2 regions of the Clostridium fungisolvens genome follow, and region 1 is predicted to be linked to the other one. Evidence: a T-box and tRNA genes for the amino acid it is inferred to sense, from the RefSeq annotation. Region 1 holds a T-box; the other holds one or more tRNA genes.
The links. The T-box of region 1 lies ahead of pheS (phenylalanine--tRNA ligase subunit alpha). A T-box ahead of a tRNA ligase gene usually reads a tRNA of that ligase, here a tRNA-Phe.
Positions count from the first base shown of each region.

Region 2: it has a tRNA-Phe gene. The T-box ahead of pheS (phenylalanine--tRNA ligase subunit alpha) is inferred to sense a tRNA for this amino acid. The anticodon was not compared.

Region 1 covers NZ_BLZR01000001.1:3,168,990-3,176,038, reverse strand. The annotation lists gene infC (translation initiation factor IF-3) at 15-536, shown strand; gene rpmI (50S ribosomal protein L35) at 557-754, shown strand; gene rplT (50S ribosomal protein L20) at 780-1,139, shown strand; gene bsdtw1_RS13990 (TrkH family potassium uptake protein) at 1,640-2,986, shown strand; gene bsdtw1_RS13985 (potassium channel family protein) at 2,998-3,663, shown strand; gene bsdtw1_RS13980 (TrmH family RNA methyltransferase) at 3,680-4,456, shown strand; T-box leader at 4,507-4,712, shown strand; gene pheS (phenylalanine--tRNA ligase subunit alpha) at 4,773-5,792, shown strand; gene pheT (phenylalanine--tRNA ligase subunit beta) at 5,805-7,049, shown strand, end outside.
Region 2 covers NZ_BLZR01000001.1:4,503,370-4,510,418, forward strand. The annotation lists gene bsdtw1_RS19975 (zinc-binding metallopeptidase family protein) at 1-191, shown strand, start outside; gene bsdtw1_RS19980 (hypothetical protein) at 324-836, opposite strand; gene bsdtw1_RS19985 (magnesium transporter CorA family protein) at 1,110-2,054, shown strand; gene bsdtw1_RS19990 (S66 peptidase family protein) at 2,179-3,096, shown strand; tRNA gene bsdtw1_RS19995 (tRNA-Cys) at 3,335-3,409, opposite strand; tRNA gene bsdtw1_RS20000 (tRNA-Phe) at 3,428-3,503, opposite strand; rRNA gene rrf (5S ribosomal RNA) at 3,510-3,627, opposite strand; rRNA gene bsdtw1_RS20010 (23S ribosomal RNA) at 3,684-6,589, opposite strand; tRNA gene bsdtw1_RS20015 (tRNA-Ile) at 6,718-6,794, opposite strand; tRNA gene bsdtw1_RS20020 (tRNA-Ala) at 6,800-6,875, opposite strand; rRNA gene bsdtw1_RS20025 (16S ribosomal RNA) at 7,000-7,049, opposite strand, start outside.

The DNA.
Region 1 (7,049 bases):
CTTATCTACCGGAGGTGAAAAATATTAATAAAGATTTTGCAATCAATGAAGAAATTAGACAAAAAGAATTGAGAGTTCTTTCTGATGATGGTAGCCAGTTAGGCATAATGTCTACAAAAGAAGCTTTAAAACTAGCTGAAGAAAAGGAACTTGATTTGGTTTTGATTTCCCCAACTGCTAATCCGCCTGTAAGTAGGATTATGGATTTTGGGAAATTCATATACGAACAGTCTAAAAAAGAAAAGGAAGCCAAGAAAAAGCAAAAAGTTATTAGTGTTAAAGAAATCAGATTTAGCCCTAACATTGAAGAACACGATGTTGAAATCAAAGCAAATAATGCCAAGAAATTTCTTGAAGATGGAGACAAGGTTAAGGTAACTGTAAGGTTTAGAGGTAGAGAGGCTGATTATGCACACGTAGGATATAAGATACTTGAAAACTTTTTAGGTAGAGTATCAGAATTATGCGTGGTTGAGAAGCCTGCTAAACTAGAGGGCAGAAATATGATTATGATTTTGGCTCCTAAAAAAGCATAACTTGAGAGGAGGAAACTATAATGCCAAAAATGAAAACTCATAGAGGTGCAGCAAAGAGATTTAAAAAGACAGGATCAGGTAAGTTGAAGAGAGCTAAAGCTTTCAAGAGCCATATATTAACTAAGAAGAGCTCTAAGAGAAAGAGAAATCTTAGAAAAACTGCTTACGTTTCAACTGCACAAGAAAAAGCAATGAAGAAATTATTACCATATCTATAAGAATACGGAGTAGGAGGTTTGTAATATGGCAAGAGTTAAAAGAGCCGTAAACGCTCGTAAAAATCATAAAAAGGTATTGAAGCTTGCAAAAGGTTACTACGGTGGAAAGAGCAAGTTATTCAAGACAGCAAACGAATCAGTTGTAAGAGCATTAAGAAATGCTTATGTTGGTAGAAGATTAAAGAAGAGAGATTACAGAAAACTTTGGATAGCAAGAATAAATGCTGCTACAAGAGTTAATGGTCTTTCATATTCAAGATTCATGAATGGAATCAAATTAGCTGGTGTTGATATAAACAGAAAGATGCTTTCAGAAATCGCTATAAACGATGCAAAAGCATTTACTGATTTAGTTGAATTAGCAAAGAAGCACTTAAACGCTTAATATAAAAATGCGACTTTATGTCGCATTTTTTTTATTCCTTAGAAAATTATAATTCAATGAGATCTGTATACAAGAATGTGTAACAGATTTAAAATATAATATAAGTTAAGGAATAAAAAAAGAAGAATGTGTCGCCTGCCAAATTTTCCTCATATACATCCGGAAAGGCAGATGCGCAAAAAAATCACTGAAGAAGTTCGCTTCAGCGATTTTTTTATTCTTTAGAAAATTATAATTCAATGAGATCTGTAGATAAGAATGTGTAACAGAGTTAAAACATAGTATAAGTTAAAGAATAAAAAGAGAAGAATATGTCGCCTGCCAAATTTTCCTCATATACATTCGGAAAGGCAGATGCGCAAAAAAATCACTGAAGAAGTTCGCTTCAGCGATTTTTTAATTCCCTTTTTTTACAATCCAAGTTATTGTATAATAGATATAAATGCTTGTTTTTATTGTTAATATGTGTAAAAAGCTTGTAAGGAGTAGAGGTGAAATTGATGAATATAACTTTAAGACACAAATTTAAATTTAATGCTGTTCAGACTCTTTCTTTGGGATTTGCCATTGTAATTCTCATAGGAGGCATTCTGTTAAGTTTGCCTATATCGTCACAAAGTGGGACAGCCACAAATTTTATAGATAGCCTGTTTACTTCTACTACAGCAGTTTGTGTTACAGGACTGGTAACTTTAGATACTGGCACTCATTGGAATTATTTTGGTAAGACTGTTATAATGATATTAATACAAGTTGGTGGACTAGGTTTTATGTCCTTTGCAACTTTATTAGCTATACTTATAGGTAAAAAGATTACTCTTAAGGAAAGGCTAGTAATGCAAGAAGCCATGAATACCTTTGGTATTCAAGGTTTAGTTAAAATGGTAAGGTATATTTTGATCTTTACATTTTCGGTAGAAGGGCTTGGTGCACTTTTATATTCTACACAATTTATTCCTGAATTTGGCTTGGCAAAAGGCATATACTATAGTGTTTTTCATTCGGTTTCCGCTTTTTGTAATGCTGGAATAGATTTGTTGGGGGACTTTAGAAGTTTAACAATATATTATAATAATTCAGTAATTATTCTAACAACAGCAGCATTAATAATAATTGGTGGTCTTGGGTTTACAGTTTGGATGGAGATATATAACTTTAAAGGTATTAAAAAGTTATCTTTTCATTCGAAAATGGTAATTCTAATCACAACAGTTTTAGTATTTGGCGGAGCGATTTTAATGTTTTTATTTGAATTTAATAACCCTGGAACTATGAGAGGCATGAATTTAAAAGATAAACTTGTAAATTCATTTTTTGCATCAGTAACACCTAGAACTGCAGGGTTTAATTCTATATCTACTGCAGATATGACTCCTGCAGGTAAACTTCTTACTATAATTTTAATGTTTATAGGAGGGTCCTCAGGTTCTACTTCTGGAGGAATAAAAACAACTACCTTCGGTATATTAATTTTTACATTAATATCAACTGTAAAAGGTAGAGAAGATACAGAAGTGTTTAAGAGAAGAGTATCAAAAGAGACTGTTTATAAATCCTTTGCTATATTTAGTATTGCATTAGCTTTAGTTTTGTCAGTAACTATGGTTCTATCAATTACTGAAGTATCTGCACCTTTTGAATACTTATTATATGAAGCGACTTCTGCTTTTGGAACAGTTGGTTTAACTTTAGGATTAACACCTAAATTAAGCCTAATTGGAAAGATGCTGATAATATTAACTATGTATCTAGGAAGAGTTGGTCCTCTTACTGTTGCGGTTGCTATAACAAAAGTAAAGAAAAAACAAAATTATAAATATCCAGAGGACAAGATATTAGTAGGGTAGGGGGAAGTTATATGAGTAATAAACAATTTGTTGTTATTGGACTTGGAAGATTTGGTACTTCTGTTGCAAAAACTCTTTATGATTTAGGAAATGATGTTTTGGCTATTGATGTAGATGAAGATCTTGTTCAGGAAATTTCTGATAGTGTGACTCATGCAGTTCAAATGGATGCTACAGATGAAAGTGCTTTAAAGACTCTAGGAATTAGAAATTTTGATGTAGCGGTAATAACCATAGGTGAGAATATTCAAGCAAGTGTAATGGTTACACTTTTAGTAAAGGAATTAGGCGTAAAATATATTGTGGCTAAAGGTCATAGTGATCTTCATGCTAAGGTTTTATATAAAATAGGTGCTGATAGAGTAATACTTCCTGAGAAAGATATGGGAGTTAGGGTAGCACATAATTTAGTATCGTCAACTATATTAGATTATATAGATCTTTCACCTGACTATAGTATAATAGAAATAGAAAGTCCGAAAGAGTGGCATAATAATAACCTAAGAGATTTAAGTCTTAGAACAAGATTTGGAATAAACGTAATGGCAATAAAAAAAGAAAATGATATAAATATAACTCCGAACGCTGAAGAAGTAATTGAGGCGGGTGATATATTAGTTGCTATTGGTTCAACAGAAGATTTGGGGAAATTGGAATCATTTATATCAAGAAAATAATTCAGAGGTGTAAGCAGTGCATTTAATTGAAAGTAATGATAACAAGCATTTTAAAGAACTAAAGAAGCTAAAGGAAAAGAAGTATAGAAAACAGCTTGGTTTATATATAATAGAAGGATTAAGATTTGTTGAAGAAGCAGTAAAAGCTGATGCAGCTATAGACGAGATTATTATCGATGAAGCAAAGCAAGAAAGATTTGAAGACATATGCTTAAAAGTTAATGATGATAAAATTACGCTTTTAAAGTCATCATTGTTTAATCAATTATCAGGTACAGAAAATTCGCAAGGTATTATAGCGGTTATAAAAATTGGCTGTAGTGAGAACAATTATAAGGGAAGTTTTTATGTGCTTTTAGATAAACTACAAGATCCTGGAAATGTTGGTACTATAATAAGGACTGCTCATGCTGCAGCAGTTGATGGAATTATTGTTAGAGATGGGACTGTTGATATATATAATGATAAAACTCTTAGAAGTACAATGGGATCAATATTCTACACTAACATAATAGAAGATAAGAACCTCGAAGTGGTACAAAAGTTTAAGGAAGATGGTTTTAAGCTCCTGGCAAGCTCTTTAGATACGGATTTTAACTATTATGAAGTAGATTTAAGTGATAAAATTATTTTGGTGGTAGGTAATGAAGGAAATGGAGTTTCTGATGAGATTTATAAGCTTTGCGACTTGAAAGCAAAGATACCTATGCCAGGAAATGCAGAGTCTTTGAATGCTTCGGTGGCTGCTTCAATAATGATTTATGAAAAAGTTAGGCAAAATCTATGTAAATAGTATTGAACTAACATGGATTAATATGTATAATAGGCTATAGAATTGAATATGAAAAAACTGTGAATGAGAGAGTAAGAATATTTTAGCTTTACAGGGAGAAGAGATCGAAGACTGGAAGTCTCTTTATTGATATATATTCTGAAGTTCACTCAGGAGTTCTAACTGTGAAATAAAGTAGTAGTTAGCGGGGAACCGTTATATATATAAGAGAGTATTAAGCTAATTAGGGTGGTACCGCGGAACCTCCGTCCCTTTATAGGGGCGGTTTTTATTTTGCAAAAAAATGCAGTTTTACTTTTTGAAAGGAGAAAACAATATGAAAGAAAAACTTTTAGAAATCAAGGATAGTGCATTAAAAGTTCTTGAAGATGTAAAAAACAGCAGTGAGATTGAAAATATTAGAGTTAAATATCTAGGTAAAAAAGGTGAATTAACTACAATATTAAGAGGTATGGGAGGTCTTACTAATGAAGAGAGACCAATCATAGGTAAGCTTGCAAACGAAGTAAGAGCAGAAATTGAAAATAGATTAGATGAAATTTCCACGGAAATAAAGAATATTGAAAAGAAAAAGAAACTAGAAGGTGAAGTTATAGATATAACTATGCCTGGTAGAAAGAACCTAGTAGGCAAGAGACATCCACTAGATTTAACTCTAGAGCACATGAAGGAAATATTCATATCAATGGGCTTTACTATAGAGGAAGGGCCTGAAATAGAAAAAGATTATTACAACTTCGAAGCACTTAATATACCAAAGAATCATCCAGCAAGAAGTGAACAAGATACATTCTATATAAATGATAATGTAGTTCTAAGAACTCAAACTTCACCAGTACAAATTAGAGTTATGGAAAAACAAAAACCACCTATAAAGATGATCTCTCCAGGTAAAGTATTCAGATCAGATGCAGCTGATGCTACACATTCACCAATATTTTATCAAATGGAAGGCTTAGTAATTGATAAGGGTATAACTTTTGCTGATTTAAAAGGAACTCTAGAATTATTCGCTAAAAAGATGTTTGGAGAAAATGTTAAAACTAAGTTCAGACCACATCACTTCCCATTCACTGAACCTTCAGCAGAAATGGATGCAACTTGCTTCGTTTGCGGAGGAGAAGGCTGTAGAGTATGTAAAGGTAGCGGTTGGATAGAACTTTACGGATGCGGTATGGTACATCCACAAGTTCTTAGAAACTGTGGTATAGATCCAGAAGAATATAGCGGATTTGCTTTCGGTATGGGCGTAGACAGAATGGTAATGCTTAAGTACGGCATTGATGATATAAGACAACTATATGAAAGTGATATGAGATTTTTAAATCAGTTTTAGGAGGAATTTAATATGAAAGTACCTTATTTATGGCTAAAAGACTATGTAAATATAGATATAGATGCAAATGAACTAGCTGATAGGCTTACACTATCAGGATCAAAGGTTGAGGAAGTAATAACTTCAGGAGAAGATATAACAAATGTTGTAACTGGTAAGCTTCTTAAGATAGAGGCACATCCAGATGCAGAAAAACTGGTTATATGTCAAGTTGAAGTTGGTCAAGAGGAACCTGTTCAAATAGTTACAGGAGCTAAGAACATGAAGGAAAATGATATAGTTCCAGTTGCTCTTCATGGTTCAACTCTACCAAATGGATTAAAGATAAAGAAGGGTAAGCTTAGAGGTGTTCCATCAAATGGAATGATGTGTTCTGAAGAAGAACTAGGAATAGCTGGAGATGAACCAGTTCATGGGCTTATGATATTACCTGAAAATACACCTATTGGCAAGGATATAAAAGATGTATTAGGTTTAAATAAGGCTGTAATAGATTTTGAAATAACTTCTAACAGACCTGATTGCTTAAGCGTACTCGGAATAGCTAGAGAAACAGCAGCTACTTTAGGGATAGAATACAAAAATCCTTCAGTAGAATATAAAACTAGCGGAACAGGCAATGTTGAAGACATAGTAAAAGTAGAAGTAAAAGATGCTCTATGCAGAAGATATATGGCTAGAGCAGTAAAAGATATAAAGATAGAACCATCACCAACATGGATGCAAGAAAGACTTCTAGAAGCAGGAGTTAGACCAATAAATAATGTGGTAGATATAACTAACTTTGTTATGTTAGAGCTTGGCCAACCAATGCATGCTTTCGATAAAAGAGAAATTAAATCTAACAAGATTGTTGTTGAGAGAGCAAAGGAAAATGAAAAGTTTGTAACTCTTGATGAAATAGAAAGAAATCTAGATACAGATGTTCTTTGTATAAAAGATGGTGAAGAAACTATAGGTCTTGCTGGAATAATGGGCGGACTTCAATCAGGAATTAAGGATGATACAACTGAGATAATCTTTGAAAGTGCTAGTTTTGATGGTACTAATATCCGTGTAAATTCAAAGAAGCTTAATCTTAGAACAGAGGCTTCTTCAAGATTTGAAAAGGATATTGATCCAAACTTAACTGAACTTGCATTAAATAGAGCTTGTGCACTTATAGAGGAACTTAAGGTTGGAACAATAGTAGAGGGAACTATAGATATATATAATGAAAGAAAAGAGCCTCATACTATGACAGTAGATTCTAACTGG
Region 2 (7,049 bases), 1.3 Mb from region 1:
TAATTGAAGATGATAGTATAAAATATGGAACTAAAGAATTTAGGGATTCTACTTTAACTGATCATGCCCTAGAAGTTGCAGTTAAAACTGCTTTAGCTTTGGCATCAACAGGATATGATATAATCGAAAGCGAAGAACTTCTTGGAGAAATTAAAGGGGAATTTTATTCATTTAAAAAGGATTTAAAGTGATTCTTATATTAATTTTAAACTTATTAACAAAGCACCGTGTTGAAACTAAGCGGTTAGCCATCTAATTATTTTATGAAATTATAATAAGGTTGAATAGGGCCACTAAGCGTATACTGCTTAGTGGCCCTATTTTTAAACTACCAATATTTCCTTTTGTCGTATTCCATGACATCCTAATTTATTTATCAAATCTCCACTTGGTTGAAAATAGAACTTCTTATATTTGTGTGCATCCTTATATATACAACAGTAAGTTTTGAGTCCAAGAATATTGCATACATAAAGCCTTGTGCTACTTATAGGATATTTCTTAGGAGAAGATATTACTTTCCCTAAATAAACTATATCATTTATCTTAATATTCTCTAAAGTTATCTGTCCGGTAGATTTAACTTTATGAATAATAAGCTTATCAGCAACAATAGAATACTTATAGTAAGTTCTGCATCTTACTACTTGAAAAACTCCAAAGGCTATCGTTAATAATATTATAGATACATTAATAAGTATACTAACTTGCTGATTATAAATTACTACTGATTGATTATAATTTGATAAAACAATCATGAAACATAAAACTATTATACTAACAACAATTGTGGAAGCTTTTTTTCTTTCTATTACTTCCTTATGCATCGTACCCATATACTTGTTTCCCCCATTGTACAAGTTAATACTGTAACATAGAGATTATACATCCATTTCAATTATTTATCCATTACTTTTGTAAGCAAATATTTGCTTTTAAAGCCTTAAACTGAGGTTTTTCATATTTAGATTAGTTTATTCTTTCATATAATCTCTTTTACTTAATTTTACTAATGTATGTTATAATCTATAGTATATATAATAATTCTTATTAAGTATATTGTTATTAAGTTTTATAATTTTGATGAAATATTAATGGAGGTATTTTAAATGATTCAGATATATAAATCAGTAAGTGATGTTGATCCAACATTAAAAAACTTAGATAATATTGAACCCGGCTGCTGGATTAACTTAGTCGCCCCTTCAGATGAAGAGCTTCTTCTTATCTCAAAAAAAACCTCCGTGCCAATAGAATTCTTAAGGGCACCTTTAGATGACGAAGAAGCATCTCGTATTGATATAGAAGATACAAACATGCTTGTAATAGTTGATATACCTTTTACTGAAATGGAGGATAACTCCTTAACCTATGATACCTATCCACTGGGGATAATACATACTGAAAATGAGCTTATTACAGTTTGTTTAAAAAATTCTAAGATATTAAGTGATTTCACTTATGGGAAAATTAAATCTTTTTTCTCATTTAAAAAATCCAGATTTATTCTACAAATTTTAAATAGAGTTTCTACATATTATCTTATATATCTAAGACAAATAGACAAGAAGAGCCTTATGATAGAAAAAAGACTCCATAAATCTATGAAAAATAGGGAACTAATACAACTTCATTCTCTAGAGAAATCTCTTGTATACTTTTCTACTTCATTAAAATCTAATGAAATAACTTTAGAAAAAATGTTGAAGCTTGAAATTATGCAAAAATATGAAGAAGATAAAGATGTATTAGAGGACGTAATCATTGAAAATAAGCAAGCTATCGAAATGACAGAAATATATAGTAATATACTAGCAAGTACTATGGACTTTTTTGCTTCTGTTATATCAAACAACTTAAATATAGTAATGAAAGGCCTTGCTTCATTAACCATACTACTAGCTATCCCAACTATAATGGGTGGAATATATGGAATGAATATTAGGTTACCATTACAAGACAGCCCTTATGCATTTCACATAGTTATGGGCGTTACCATGGGTGTAGCTCTACTTGTTGCTGGGATGCTTTATAAGAAAGATATGTTTTCATAGTTTTATTTAAATTAAATACTATTTCAATCTCAATTATGGATTCTGATGAATAATATAATAATTGAGATTGTTACACAAGAGGACTATATGGTCCTCTTATATTTTTATTTGGGAGGTGCTTATCATGCTCGCTCATGGAATTAAGTTTGGAAAGACCGTTGGAATTATATCCCCTGCTGGTTGTGATGATGCAGAAATAATAAATAAAAAAATCTCTGATTTTAGAAATTTAGGTTTTAATGTAAAAGTCGGTGCTCATGTATTTGATAAGTATGGATACCTAGCGGGAGAAGATAAAGTGAGAGCTTACGATCTAATGAATATGTTTATTGATGATGAAGTAGATGCTATTGTTTGTTTCAGAGGTGGGTATGGAAGTGCGCGAATGCTACCTTATCTGGACTTGGGCGTTATAAAAAGACATCCTAAAATATTTTGCGGTTATAGTGATATAACTTTGATTTTAAATTATCTATACAAGAAGTTAGGTCTTATAACCTTTCATGGTCCAATGGTAAAATCAGATTTCTCAGATTTAACTACTCGAGATAGCTTTTTTAATGCCGTTATGGATAGATCATGTAATTATAAAATAGATTTAAATTCTTTCGACTCAGTACAAGTTCATAATACCAAAAATATAAGCGGAAAGCTTGTAGGTGGAAATCTCTCTATTATTTGTAGTAGTTTAGGAACTCCCTTTGAAATTGATACAAAGGATAAAATCCTATTTCTAGAAGATGTGAATGAAAAGATTTATTCAATTGATAGAATGCTAACTCAACTTAATTTAGCTAATAAATTAAAATACTGCAAGGGATTTATACTAGGCAATTTTACACCAAACGAAAATGACATGAAAGAACATAATTTCACACTAAATGAACTTATTGCTCAAAAAATATTACCCTTAAGAAAGCCTACTATTGTTAACTTACCTTTCGGTCATGAACATCAAAATATAACGCTTCCAGTAGGTGGCTCTGTTAAAATAGATTTTGAAGCAGGCTTAATAACTCCAGTTAAAGAGTTCGTATTATAAATAATCCACAGAAATAAAAATAATCAACAATAGTTATCCACAAAAACTGTGTATTATTTTGATTTTTCTGTGACTAACTTTTGATTTTTCTGAATTTTATCGCAGAATAGTGTTCTTTTATATACTTATCCACAATTGTATCTATTTTTTATTATACTTAGTATTAACTAAAACCATACATTTATTTAGCTTATACAAAACAAAAGTCTGTAAACAAAAAGTTTACAGACTTTATTTTTGGAGGCGCCACCCGGATTTGAACCGGGGCATAAAGGTTTTGCAGACCTTGACCTTACCGCTTGGCTATAGCGCCGAATTAATTTAAAATAAATGGTGGCCAGACCAGGAATCGAACCAGGGACACGAGGATTTTCAGTCCTCTGCTCTACCGACTGAGCTATCTAGCCACATTTACCTAGCGACCACTTACTCTCCCACACAGTCGCCCATGCAGTACCATCAGCCGTCTAAGTCTTAACCTTCGTGTTCGGTATGGGTACGGGTGTAACCCTTAGACGCATCATCACTAGATATTGAAAGATTATTCTTTCAAAATTGCACTTAAGTTTACTTTGTAATATCTTGTATTGGTCAAGCCCTCGACCTATTAGTATCGGTCAGCTGAACATGTTACCATGCTTACACCTCCGACCTATCAACCTCGTGTTCTTCGAGGGGTCTTACTAGCTTACGCTATGGGAAATCTAATCTTGAGGTGGGCTTCACGCTTAGATGCTTTCAGCGTTTATCCCTTCCCGACGTAGCTACCCAGCTATGCTCCTGGCGGAACAACTGGTGCACCAGAGGTCAGTCCATCCCGGTCCTCTCGTACTAAGGACAGCTCCTCTCAAATTTCCTACGCCCGCGACGGATAGGGACCGAACTGTCTCACGACGTTCTGAACCCAGCTCGCGTGCCGCTTTAATGGGCGAACAGCCCAACCCTTGGGACCTACTTCAGCCCCAGGATGCGACGAGCCGACATCGAGGTGCCAAACCTCCCCGTCGATGTGGACTCTTGGGGGAGATCAGCCTGTTATCCCCGAGGTAGCTTTTATCCGTTGAGCGATGGCCCTCCCACGAGGTACCACCGGATCACTAAGCCCGACTTTCGTCCCTGCTCCACTTGTGGGTGTCGCAGTCAGGCTCCCTTCTGCCTTTGCACTCTACGAACGATTTCCGACCGTTCTGAGGGAACCTTTGGGCGCCTCCGTTACTTTTTTGGAGGCGACCGCCCCAGTCAAACTGCCCACCTAACAATGTCCCGTCACCAGCTTCATGGTGCCCGGTTAGAATCCCAGTACTGTCAGGGTGGTATCCCAAGGACGACTCCACATCCCCTAACGAGGATGCTTCCAAGTCTCCCACCTATCCTGTACAGACAATACCGAAACTCAATGCTAAGCTACAGTAAAGCTCTACGGGGTCTTTCCGTCCAATCGCGGGTAGCAAGCATCTTCACTTGCACTACAACTTCGCCGGATTTACAGTTGAGACAGTGCCCAAGTCATTACGCCATTCGTGCGGGTCAGAACTTACCTGACAAGGAATTTCGCTACCTTAGGACCGTTATAGTTACGGCCGCCGTTTACTGGGGCTTAAGTTCACCGCTTCGCGTTACCGCTAACGATTCCCCTTAACCTTCCAGCACCGGGCAGGCGTCAGCCCCTATACATCAGCTTTCGCTTTAGCAGAGACCTGTGTTTTTGCTAAACAGTTGCTTGGGCCTATTCTCTGCGACCTACTCTCGTAGGCACCCCTTCTCCCGAAGTTACGGGGTCAATTTGCCGAGTTCCTTAACTGTAATTCTTCCGCCGGCCTTAGGATTCTCTCCTCACCTACCTGTGTCGGTTTGCGGTACGGGTACTACATTTCTCCCTAGAAGCTTTTCTTGGCAGCGTAGAATCAAGTACTTCAGCCTAAAAGGCCTTCCCCATCACACCTCAGCTAATACAGGCGGATTTGCCTACCTGTATACCTAAGTGCTTAGACTAGCATCCAATAGCTAGCACACTCTATCTTCCTGCGTCACTCCATCGGTAATAACGATTTGCAGTAGTATCGGAATATCAACCGATTGTCCATCACCTACGCCTTTCGGCCTCGGCTTAGGTCCCGACTAACCCTCAGCGGACGAGCCTTCCTGAGGAAACCTTAGGTTTTCGGCCACTAGGATTCTCACCTAGTTCTCGCTACTGATGCCAACATACTCACTCGTAATCAGTCCACCGCTCCTTACGGTACGACTTCAGCCCGATTACGACGCTCCCCTACCCCAGCAGATAAATCTGCTAGCCGTAGCTTCGGTGATAAGTTTGAGCCCCGAACATCTTCGGCGCAGGATCTCTCGACTAGTGAGCTATTACGCACTCTTTTAATGAGTGGCTGCTTCTAAGCCAACATCCTAGTTGTCTTAGAAATCCCACATCCTTTTCCACTTAACTTATACTTTGGGACCTTAGCTGACGATCTGGGCTGTTTCCCTTTTGACTACGGATCTTATCATTCGCAGTCTGACTGCCGGACTAATACTATATGGCATTCGGAGTTTGATAAGGTTCGGTAAGCGATATGCCCCCTAGCCCATTCAGTGCTCTACCTCCATTAGTCATATCCGACGCTAGCCCTAAAGCTATTTCGGGGAGAACCAGCTATCTCCGAGTTCGATTGGAATTTCTCCGCTATCCACAGCTCATCCCATGGTTTTTCAACACCAACGTGGTTCGGTCCTCCACGAAGTTTTACCTTCGCTTCAACCTGGCCATGGATAGGTCACCCGGTTTCGGGTCTACGGCATGCAACTAGTCGCCCTATTCAGACTCGGTTTCCCTTCGGCTCCGTACCTTAAGTACTTAACCTCGCTACATACCGTAACTCGTTGGCTCGTTCTACAAAAAGCACATCATCACACACATATGGTGCTATGATCGGTTGTAGGCACACGGTTTCAGGTTCTATTTCACTCCCCTCCCGGGGTTCTTTTCACCTTTCCCTCACGGTACTTCTTCACTATCGGTCATCAAGTAGTATTTAGCCTTGGGAGGTGGTCCTCCCTGCTTCCCACAAGGTTTCACGTGTCTCGTGGTACTCTGGAGCAGAACTATGGTCTTCTTGTTTCACTTACAGGACTATTACCTTCTACGGTGTATCTTTCCAGATATCTTCAATTACAATAGCCACCAATGTTATGTTCTGTCCGCAACCCCAAAGATAAATCTTTGGTTTGGGCTCTTCCGATTTCGCTCGCCGCTACTGACGGAATCGATTTTTCTTTCTCTTCCTCTAGGTACTTAGATGTTTCAGTTCCCTAGGTTTACCCTCCTATAGCTATGTATTCACTATAGGATACGTAGGGTTACCTACGTGAGTTTCCTCATTCGGAGATCTTTGGATCACAGGCTATTTGCGCCTACCCAAAGCTTATCGCAGCTTGTCACGTCCTTCTTCGGCTCTTGATGCCAAGGCATTCACCATGCGCCCTTTGTAGCTTGACCTATCAAATCAAATTTGAGTTACAAATTTGCTGATTTACTAAAATACTAGCGTGCATTTTAGTAATCAATTTATTACAAAGAATAGTAAATATCTTTACTTTAACTTATGTGCAATTTTCAAAGAACAATGGTGGGCTTAAATGGACTCGAACCATCGACCTCACGCTTATCAGGCGTGCGCTCTAACCAGCTGAGCTATAAGCCCACAAATGGTGGAGATAAAGAGATTCGAACTCTTGACCCCCTGCGTGCAAGGCAGGTGCTCTCCCAACTGAGCTATACCCCCATATGTGTATATTAAATTAAGATGCCAATTACTTGGTATCTCAAAATTAAACAGAGAGAGATTCTAACCAGAATTCGTATATATTAAGTCTGAAATGCATCAGTACTTAATAATTTCTCCATAGAAAGGAGGTGATCCAGCCGCAGGTTCTCCTACGGCTACCTTGTTACGACT